DNA from 3 places in the Guptibacillus hwajinpoensis genome. Region 3 is predicted to be linked to each of the others. Evidence: a T-box and tRNA genes for the amino acid it is inferred to sense, from the RefSeq annotation. Region 3 holds a T-box; the other regions hold tRNA genes.
What was found. A T-box is a leader RNA that pairs with one kind of tRNA and senses whether it is charged. The one in region 3 lies ahead of tyrS (tyrosine--tRNA ligase), so its partner is inferred to be a tRNA-Tyr.

Region 1 (3,266 bases), 890 kb from region 3:
CTCCATCACCTTAGTCATTCCCATACGATCAATTTCATGCATGGTGTAAACTTTGATACCTTTTTCTTTAATTAATTCTCTCTCTCCCTCATCAAGGGAACGAGCACCAATAATGACAATATTCTCTGGCTTAACCTTAGGACTATACCCAGAAATACCAGTTAACGACTCGTCACCAATTCCAAGGCTCACAGCAAGTGGCATTCCATGAATGTTACCGGATGGGGAGGTGGCTGAGTCATTTAAATCTCCATGGGCATCATACCAGATAACGCCCAGATTTTCATAATGACGGGCAACCCCAGCTAGCGTTCCAATCGCAATACTATGATCCCCTCCAAATACAAGCGGAAAACGCTTACCATTAACAACTTCACTCACCACGTTTGAGAGATTCTCACTCGCATCCGCTACTTCTTTCAAATTCTTTAATTGATGATCCTGTTCTTCAGGCGGCTGCTCAGGTCGACCGATTTCAATATCCCCAAGATCTTCAATGTCATAATTTAATTTCGTTAAGCGCTCAACAATTCCTGCATAGCGAATCGCACTAGGTCCCATGTCCACCCCGCGCCTCATCTGTCCAAGATCCATTGGTACTCCTATAATCGAAAGTTGTTTATTCAATATGTAGTCCTCCTCGTATCTTAGTCTCTCTCTATTCTACCCTTATCTTCTTGAATGACTCAACTGGACAGGTCTATGAATAACTATTCATATAATTAGAGTAATTCGAACAGATATCGGATATTTATAAGCAATCCTTTTCCCTTTTAATAAACAAAAAAAGACTGATTTCCTGAGAATCAGTCAAATAAGAATTTTTTAATTCGTCACGTGTCATGTAGGATATCCCTGATTAGGTTTTATCATTTTAGTAACACAAAGGGCTATTTTGGAACACAAAAAAACCTTAAACATCGTTTAAGGAAAATGGTGGAGCCTAGCGGGATCGAACCGCTGACCTCCTGCGTGCAAGGCAGGCGCTCTCCCAGCTGAGCTAAGGCCCCTTTATTATGGAGCGGGTGATGGGGATCGAACCCACGACATCAGCTTGGAAGGCTGAGGTTTTACCACTAAACTACACCCGCATATATGAATTGGAGCGGAAGACGGGATTCGAACCCGCGACCCCCACCTTGGCAAGGTGATGTTCTACCACTGAACTACTTCCGCATATGGTGAGCCATGAAGGACTCGAACCTTCGACCCTCTGATTAAAAGTCAGATGCTCTACCAACTGAGCTAATGGCTCTTGCTGGTGGAGGGGGACGGATTCGAACCGCCGAACCCTGAGGGAGCGGATTTACAGTCCGCCGCGTTTAGCCACTTCGCTACCCCTCCACAAATAAGAAAGAATGGTGCCGGCCAGAGGACTTGAACCCCCAACCTACTGATTACAAGTCAGTTGCTCTACCAATTGAGCTAGGCCGGCATCGTCTATTTATCATACTGACAAACAAAAAACAGTGCACTCTAGTGAGTACTCCTGAAAGTAAGTCAATTATGATTAAGTTTTAAAAATGGTGGAGGATGACGGGCTCGAACCGCCGACCCTCTGCTTGTAAGGCAGATGCTCTCCCAGCTGAGCTAATCCTCCACAGGGTTAAAAATAAAATTGGTGACCCGTACGGGATTCGAACCCGTGATACCGCCGTGAAAGGGCGGTGTCTTAACCACTTGACCAACGGGCCATGTTCTGGAGCTTCCAACCGGATTCGAACCGATGACCCCTTCCTTACCATGGAAGTGCTCTACCTGCTGAGCTATGGAAGCATAATGGCTCCACAGGTAGGATTCGAACCTACGACCGATCGGTTAACAGCCGATTGCTCTACCACTGAGCTACTGTGGAATATTGGTCAGCCTGGCAACGTCCTACTCTTGCAGGGGGAGATCCCCCAACTACCATCGGCGCTGAAGAGCTTAACTTCCGTGTTCGGCATGGGAACGGGTGTGACCTCTTCGCCATCATTACCAGACTAATCAATGGTTTATCCACTAGAAAGTGTTTAACCAAGGACAAGATATATTTTACTATACTTCTTAATGAAGTTCAAGAAAAATTTTCATTCCCTGAAAACTAGATAGCACGCACAATTTTCATCCAATATGTCCAGGTCCATGAGCCAAATGGCTCACTTCGCTTTTCGTTTTTAGGTTAAGCCCTCGATCGATTAGTATTCGTCAGCTCCACGTGTTGCCACGCTTCCACCCCGAACCTATCTACCTCATCATCTCTAAGGGATCTTACCAGCTTCATGCTGTGGGAAATCTCATCTCGAGGGGGGCTTCATGCTTAGATGCTTTCAGCACTTATCCCTTCCACACGTAGCTACCCAGCTATGCTCCTGGCGGAACAACTGGTACACCAGCGGTGTGTCCATCCCGGTCCTCTCGTACTAAGGACAGCTCCTCTCAAATTTCCTGCGCCCGCGACGGATAGGGACCGAACTGTCTCACGACGTTCTGAACCCAGCTCGCGTACCGCTTTAATGGGCGAACAGCCCAACCCTTGGGACCTACTTCAGCCCCAGGATGCGATGAGCCGACATCGAGGTGCCAAACCTCCCCGTCGATGTGGACTCTTGGGGGAGATAAGCCTGTTATCCCCAGGGTAGCTTTTATCCGTTGAGCGATGGCCCTTCCATGCGGAACCACCGGATCACTAAGCCCGACTTTCGTCCCTGCTCGACTTGTAGGTCTCGCAGTCAAGCTCCCTTGTGCCTTTACACTCTGCGAATGATTTCCAACCATTCTGAGGGAACCTTTGGGCGCCTCCGTTACACTTTAGGAGGCGACCGCCCCAGTCAAACTGCCCACCTGACACTGTCTCCGCACCGGATCACGGTGCTGGGTTAGAATGTCAGTACAGCCAGGGTAGTATCCCACCGACGCCTCCATCGAACCTGGCGGTCCGACTTCTATGGCTCCTACCTATCCTGTACAAGCTGTACCAAAATCCAATATCAGGCTACAGTAAAGCTCCATGGGGTCTTTCCGTCCTGTCGCGGGTAACCTGCATCTTCACAGGTACTATAATTTCACCGGGTCTCTCGTTGAGACAGTATCCAAGTCGTTGCACCTTTCGTGCGGGTCGGAACTTACCCGACAAGGAATTTCGCTACCTTAGGACCGTTATAGTTACGGCCGCCGTTTACTGGGGCTTCGATTCAGAGCTTCTCCCGTAAGGGATAACCCCTCCTCTTAACCTTCCAGCACCGGGCAGGTGTCAGCCCCTATACTTCGCCTTACGGCTTTGCAGA
Region 2 (3,266 bases), 1.2 Mb from region 3:
ATAAGGTAGCAATCGTAACTGGACCTACACCGCCTGGTACTGGTGTAATATAAGAAGCGTTCTCGGCAGCAGCTTCATATTCAACATCACCAATGTTCCCTTTATTGTAGCCAGCATCAAGCACGACTGCGCCTTCCTTAATCCAATCGCCTTTAATAAATTCAGGCTTTCCTACAGCTGCAACAACAATATCAGCTTGAAGGACATGGCTTGCAAGATCTGTTGTTCTAGAATGACACGTTGTAACCGTTGCATTTTGATTGAGTAAAAGCGCGGATACCGGCTTGCCAAGAATCGGGCTTCTACCAACGATAACAGCATGCTTCCCTTCTGCTTGAATATCATAATCTTCCATGATTTTCATGATCGCAGCTGGAGTACAGGAAGGAAATGTTCCAAACCCGAGTGCTGTTTGACCATACCCTGCACTCGTCACACCATCAACATCCTTCTCGATTGCTATCGTTTCAAAAGCAAGTCGCTCATCAATTTGCGACGGGACAGGGTGTTGAAGCAAAATACCGTGAACAGAAGTATTCTGGTTTAGTTCCTCAATCGTCTGAACTAATGTTTCAGTGGTTGTTTCTTCAGGGAGATGAATCTTTTTAGATGTAATGCCAACTCGCTCACAGGCATTCCCCTTCATTCTGACGTACGTTTCAGAAGATGGGTCATCACCAACAAGAATCGTTACTAGACTCGGTGTCACACCTTGCTCTTTAAGGGCTATAACTCTTGTTTTCAACTGATCTTTTATACGATTTGCAACAGCTTTTCCGTCTAAAAGTTTCGCTTCGTTTGTCATATGAATTCCTCCTGAAAATTGGTTAAAAATGAATACGGCCACTTCTTCGCCCAGACGACCGGCTTTAGGCACTGCAGCTCCCCTATGGTTCCTTCCACAATTGTCGTCAGTAACTGCAATGAATGGTTTCTACGGATATAGTAGCACAAAATGTGTTATAAACAAATAATTTCATGTAAATATTCTTAAAAAGTTAATAAATATCCACAGAAATGATTTAACGTTCGTGTTTTTGTTATCAATGTGACGATCTATATCTTACGACTTAAACAATTTAAAAGGTAAAAAGCCCTCTGAATGATTTCATTCAGAGGGCTTTTGTATATGCGCCTTAGAGGATTCGAACCTCTGACCCACAGCTTAGAAGGCTGTTGCTCTATCCTGCTGAGCTAAAGGCGCATGATGTGATGAGGATGGTTACTGTTTGATAGTATACCACGTTTTTTGTCCTCAAGGAAGTCACTATTTTAGGATTTCTTTAATAAAATTATGGAGCGGGTGATGGGGATCGAACCCACGACATCAGCTTGGAAGGCTGAGGTTTTACCACTAAACTACACCCGCAACATGGCTGGGCTAGCTGGATTCGAACCAGCGCGTGACGGAATCAAAATCCGTTGCCTTACCGCTTGGCTATAGCCCAAAAAATGGTGGAGGGGGACGGATTCGAACCGCCGAACCCTGAGGGAGCGGATTTACAGTCCGCCGCGTTTAGCCACTTCGCTACCCCTCCATGATGAAATTGTGAAATTGAAATATGGTAGCGGCGGAGGGGATCGAACCCCCGACCTCACGGGTATGAACCGTACGCTCTAGCCAGCTGAGCTACACCGCCACTAATTAAGTTATGTAATGGTGCGCCCGAGAGAAGTCGAATCCCTAACCTTCTGATCCGTAGTCAGACGCTCTATCCAATTGAGCTACGGGCGCAAAATGTATGGTGCGGGTGAAGGGACTTGAACCCCCACGTCGTAAGACACTAGATCCTAAGTCTAGCGCGTCTGCCAATTCCGCCACACCCGCATGTGCTTTGTTGTGTATCAGCGACGTTTAATACTATAGCATCTAATCTGATTTAAAGTCAATCATTATTTTAAAAAAGTTTTGTTATTGTTTTATTTGCCAGAAGTGAAAGCGTTGACAGTACCTCGTCTCTCTCATACGATAAGTTGTAGTAAAGGAGCTGAGTAATATGAGTTTATCACAGTCAATTGCTTATGCAAAAGAATTAGATAAAAATGATCCGCTTTCCCTATTTAAGAATGAATTTTACGTAAATCCAAACTCCATCTATATGGATGGAAATTCATTAGGTCTATTATCTAAGAAAGCAGAAAAAACCCTTCTGGACTCCCTTGAAGACTGGAAAACCCATGGCATTGATGGTTGGACCGAAGGTAAACATCCATGGTTCTATATGGCGGAAATCATTGGTGAAATGACCGCCCCTCTAATTGGTGCAACGCCACAGGAAACCATTACAACAGGATCGATTACAACAAACCTTCATCAACTGTTAGCAACGTTTTATAAACCAGGTAAAAAATCAAAAATCCTTGCAGATTCCCTTACATTTCCGTCAGATATTTATGCCATCAAAAGTCAGCTTGAGCTTCATGGGTTATCTCCAGAATCACATTTAATTCAAATTGGAAGTGAGGATGGCCGGACGATTCGCGAACAAGATATTATTGAGGGTATGGATGAAGACGTCGCGATAATCCTACTGCCCTCGGTTCTCTATCGAAGCGGACAACTCCTTGATATAGAGGCATTAACGCAAGCAGCGCATAAAAGAGATATCATAATTGGTTTTGATTTGGCGCATTCCATTGGCGCTGTTCCTCACAACCTACATAATTGGGGCGTTGATTTTGCAGTCTGGTGTACATACAAATATTTAAATAGTGGTCCCGGAGGCGTTGGTGGTCTTTTTGTCCATGAGAAACACCTCGGAAAAAGACCTGGTCTTGCCGGCTGGTTTAGTTCAAATAAAGATGTGCAATTTGAGATGAGTCATGATCTTGACCATGCCCATACGGCTGGTGCTTACCAGATTGGAACACCCCATATTTTTAGCATGGCACCTTTAGTCGGATCTTTAGAACTCTTTAAGGAGGCGGGAATAGGTCCAGTCAGAACGAAGTCCTTATCACTAACAAGGTATCTCATGGGTCTCATTGAACTAAAGCTTTCTACATTCGGCTTTTCGATTGCCAATCCAAAGAGTGATGAACACCGTGGCGGGCATGTATGCCTTCAGCACCCTGAAGCCGCAAGAATTTGCAAAGCATTAAAGGCGAATGGAGTAATCCCTGACTATCGATCGCCAAATGTTATCCGTCTGGCACCAATTGCCCTCTATTCATCATTTGAAGATGTTTGGAATGTGGTTCATGTCCTACACGGTATTATGGAGAATAAATCATACGAGCACTATTCCAATGAACGGAACGTAATT
Region 3 (3,266 bases):
GGAATCGACTCCAGGGATCAAGGCGGCCATGCCATTATTGGTGGCTCTAACTATGGCCAGGGGTCAAGCCGTGAACATGCTGCGCTTGCACCACGATATCTGGGTTTACGCGTTGCGTTAGTGAAAGACTTTGCTCGAATTCACTGGCAAAACCTTGTTAACTTTGGCATATTACCCATTACGTTCGTAAATGAAGGAGATTACGATAACATCGTACAGGGTGATGTACTTGTGTTTGCTGATTTAAGGACAAAGATTCAGCAAGGCAACGAGTTCAGTATTCGTATAAAAGGAAAAGACCAGGAAATTAATGTCCGCCATACGTTATCAGAGAGACAAATTGAAATGGTGCTAAAAGGCGGGCTGATTAACTGGGTAAAAGATCGAAGCAAAAATCACGGATAACGAAAATATATATTGTAAAGGAGAGATCAAGGATGGTTGATCGAAGGAATGTTTGTAAAGCGTGTGAAGGAACAGGAATGCTAGCAGATGACGAGGAGTGGCAATACACATGTACGGTTTGTGGAGGGGATGGTCATGCATCGCGTGAACGTCCCGAGCATTCTAGTCTTATTAATGTAGATGAAAACAACCGAATATTAGACTGAACGGGATGATGATCTAATGATGGGGTTATATAAAGCGAGACAACATGAGGAGCTGTGTTTACGGGCTCGAAAGAAAGAGAGCTATCTTAAGTGAAAGTTCTCTTTTTTGTGGCTTTTATCGGGGTTTGGAGCTCCTCTTTGAAGGTTTCTCTAGTCATCAACTACTCCAGAAATAGCTTACCCGTAATAAGATAAGTTTCTTTTTATGGTTTAAGATGAATCCCTCTCTTATTAAAATTTAAGGCAGATAGGAAATTTTAAAATAAGTATCAAGGTAAGAAATGAACTTGGAATTACTGCCTTGATATGATGGTAGTGAAAGTTGGTGATCCTATGGAAAATAAAACAATCAGATTATATGAGGCGATTGGATTGTATGTTGCAGCAATACTAGATTACCGCCGGACTGATCATGAGTATTTCAGTTTACCCATTCTCCAGGTGGTCGTAAATGAAATAAATATTGACATTTAGGGAAAATAAAAGTAATATTATTCTAAATTTAATAGAAATTGCAATGATAGAATTAAGTAGTATAGATATCAATGGTATCAGAGAGTCGATGGATGCTGTGAATCGATGCACATATCTATATGAATTACTTTCTTGAGCTTCTATTACGAAATCTTTCGAGTTAGTAGGATTAGACGGTAAATCCGTTATCTTTTAGAGGGAAAGGTGAGTTAATCTCATTCTTTAACTTGGGTGGTAACGCGTGATAAAGGCACGTCCCATGATAGGGATGTGCCTTTTTGTATGTTTATAAGGGGGATTATAAATGAATTTTTTGGATCAATTAAGTGTAGAGCAATTAAATGAACTTCAAGATCAATATGAAGTCTTATCTTATGGAGTAGATTCCATCATCCCAACAGAGGAGTTTAAAGAAAAAATTGCTAAGTCTATAAAAGAAAAACAACCACTTAAGGTGAAATTGGGACTAGATCCAACAGCTCCAGACGTACATATTGGTCATACAGTTGTATTGAATAAGCTGAAACAATTTCAACAGTTCGGGCATACAATTCAACTGATTATTGGTGATTTTACAGGGGAAATTGGAGATCCAACTGGAAAGGCAACAGCAAGAAAAGCTCTGACAGATGAAGAAGTACGTTATAATGCAAAAACTTACTATGAACAATTTGGAAAGATAATAGATATGGACGCTGTTGAACTCTACTATAATTCTCAATGGTTATCCAAAGTAGATTTCACTGAAGTTCTTCAACTTGCAAGTAATGTTACTGTGGCTCGTATGCTAGAAAGGAATGACTTTCACAATCGATACCAAGCTAACAAACCTATCTACCTCCATGAGTTTTTCTACCCAGTAATGCAAGGGTATGATTCACATGTTTTAGAGTCAGATATTGAATTAGGCGGAACTGATCAGGAATCAATGTACTATTTGGTCGTCAAATACAGGAACAATTTGGACAAGAAAAACAAGTCGTTCTGCTTCTTCCTCTAATAGAGGGACTTGATGGAAAAGAAAAGATGTCAAAGTCTAAGAACAACTATATAGGAATTGATGAAATGCCGAACGATATTTTTGGTAAAACGATGTCTATTCCAGATGAGCTTCTCGTTAAATATTTTGAGTTGACTTCCAACCTCACTATTGATGAAGTTTCCCAAGTTAAAAGTCAACTTGAAAATGGAACTCTCCACCCAAAAGATGCAAAGACTCGATTAGCGTATTCTTTAGTAGAAATGCTATACGACAAAGAACAAGCTGAGCAAAGCAAAAGACATTTTTCTATTGTATTTGAGAACAAACAAATGCCTGATGAGCTACCAGAAGTGTTTTGGGATAGGGAATTAAACATCGGCATCTTGGATCTGGTGAAAGACCTTGATTTGTTACCCTCAAAAAGTGAAGTGAGAAAGATGGTGAAAAATGGAGGTATCCGAATAAACCAGGAAAAAATCACAAATCCATTGGAAACAATTCTTATAACTGAAGGTACGGTTGTGCAGGTAGGAAAAAGAAAATTTGTTAAGTTGAAATTAAAGAGTTAATAAGCCACGAGCAATCGTAATTGTCCATACTATCTTGATATCGAGTTTCAAGATAAGGGTGCAATAACTGAGGAGCGAAATTAAAGAGTATCAACAAATAATAGAAAAAGAGAACCCAAAAAGTGCTTACTTCAATTACTACTTATGTGTCAAATTTACTACATTGAGTGAAATAAAATCTATCGCTAGATCCGGAAAATAACTGTCCCTACCCAGGTGATCGAAAATTCGATCGCCTTTCTTATTGCAATCGTACCCGGTCAAAAGTCTTCCTAATGTGGAAAGAGGCCTAATACAGTGCGGTAATAAAGTTATTTGTGAGAATTGTGTTAGGTCAAAAGCCTATTGAGCCATTGTGAGTGTTTTGAAATAATTGGAGTGCAAAAGTGGAAGTTACTTGAATTCTAGCAGTTGGGAGCGGTTCTTAGTGGGCTTTCAACCAGTTGAGAAAAACCATGAAGAGAGGGTGGTGAAGTATGCAGGTGTTGAAAAAGAGCAGTCTTGCAGGCGTTTTATCAGTTGGATTGCTGGCGGGCTGTTCTCTAGAAACGACAAAGGAAATTGATGAGAATCAGGCAGTTGAAGATGTGAAATGGTCATATGAAGGAGAAACAGGTCCATCCAATTGGG

Region 1: it has a tRNA-Tyr gene. The T-box ahead of tyrS (tyrosine--tRNA ligase) is inferred to sense a tRNA for this amino acid. The anticodon was not compared.
Region 2: it has a tRNA-Tyr gene. The T-box ahead of tyrS (tyrosine--tRNA ligase) is inferred to sense a tRNA for this amino acid. The anticodon was not compared.

Annotation. Positions count from the first base shown of each region.
Region 1 is NZ_CP156674.1:2,028,534-2,031,799, forward strand. It holds gene rocF (arginase) at 1-627, opposite strand, end outside; tRNA gene ABFG93_RS10590 (tRNA-Ala) at 935-1,010, opposite strand; tRNA gene ABFG93_RS10595 (tRNA-Gly) at 1,018-1,091, opposite strand; tRNA gene ABFG93_RS10600 (tRNA-Gly) at 1,102-1,176, opposite strand; tRNA gene ABFG93_RS10605 (tRNA-Lys) at 1,180-1,255, opposite strand; tRNA gene ABFG93_RS10610 (tRNA-Tyr) at 1,260-1,344, opposite strand; tRNA gene ABFG93_RS10615 (tRNA-Thr) at 1,360-1,435, opposite strand; tRNA gene ABFG93_RS10620 (tRNA-Val) at 1,525-1,600, opposite strand; tRNA gene ABFG93_RS10625 (tRNA-Glu) at 1,620-1,694, opposite strand; tRNA gene ABFG93_RS10630 (tRNA-Thr) at 1,701-1,776, opposite strand; tRNA gene ABFG93_RS10635 (tRNA-Asn) at 1,781-1,855, opposite strand; rRNA gene rrf (5S ribosomal RNA) at 1,866-1,982, opposite strand; rRNA gene ABFG93_RS10645 (23S ribosomal RNA) at 2,158-3,266, opposite strand, start outside.
Region 2 is NZ_CP156674.1:4,002,793-4,006,058, reverse strand. It holds gene ABFG93_RS20820 (bifunctional 5,10-methylenetetrahydrofolate dehydrogenase/5,10-methenyltetrahydrofolate cyclohydrolase) at 1-805, opposite strand, end outside; ZMP/ZTP riboswitch at 847-929, opposite strand; tRNA gene ABFG93_RS20815 (tRNA-Arg) at 1,131-1,204, opposite strand; tRNA gene ABFG93_RS20810 (tRNA-Gly) at 1,296-1,369, opposite strand; tRNA gene ABFG93_RS20805 (tRNA-Gln) at 1,374-1,448, opposite strand; tRNA gene ABFG93_RS20800 (tRNA-Tyr) at 1,454-1,538, opposite strand; tRNA gene ABFG93_RS20795 (tRNA-Met) at 1,564-1,640, opposite strand; tRNA gene ABFG93_RS20790 (tRNA-Arg) at 1,659-1,735, opposite strand; tRNA gene ABFG93_RS20785 (tRNA-Leu) at 1,744-1,828, opposite strand; gene kynU (kynureninase) at 1,998-3,266, shown strand, end outside.
Region 3 is NZ_CP156674.1:1,134,966-1,138,231, reverse strand. It holds gene ABFG93_RS05770 (aconitate hydratase) at 1-405, shown strand, start outside; gene ABFG93_RS05765 (hypothetical protein) at 438-611, shown strand; T-box leader at 1,120-1,348, shown strand; gene tyrS (tyrosine--tRNA ligase) at 1,390-2,085, shown strand; gene tyrS (tyrosine--tRNA ligase) at 2,010-2,636, shown strand; gene ABFG93_RS05750 (carbonic anhydrase) at 3,113-3,266, shown strand, end outside.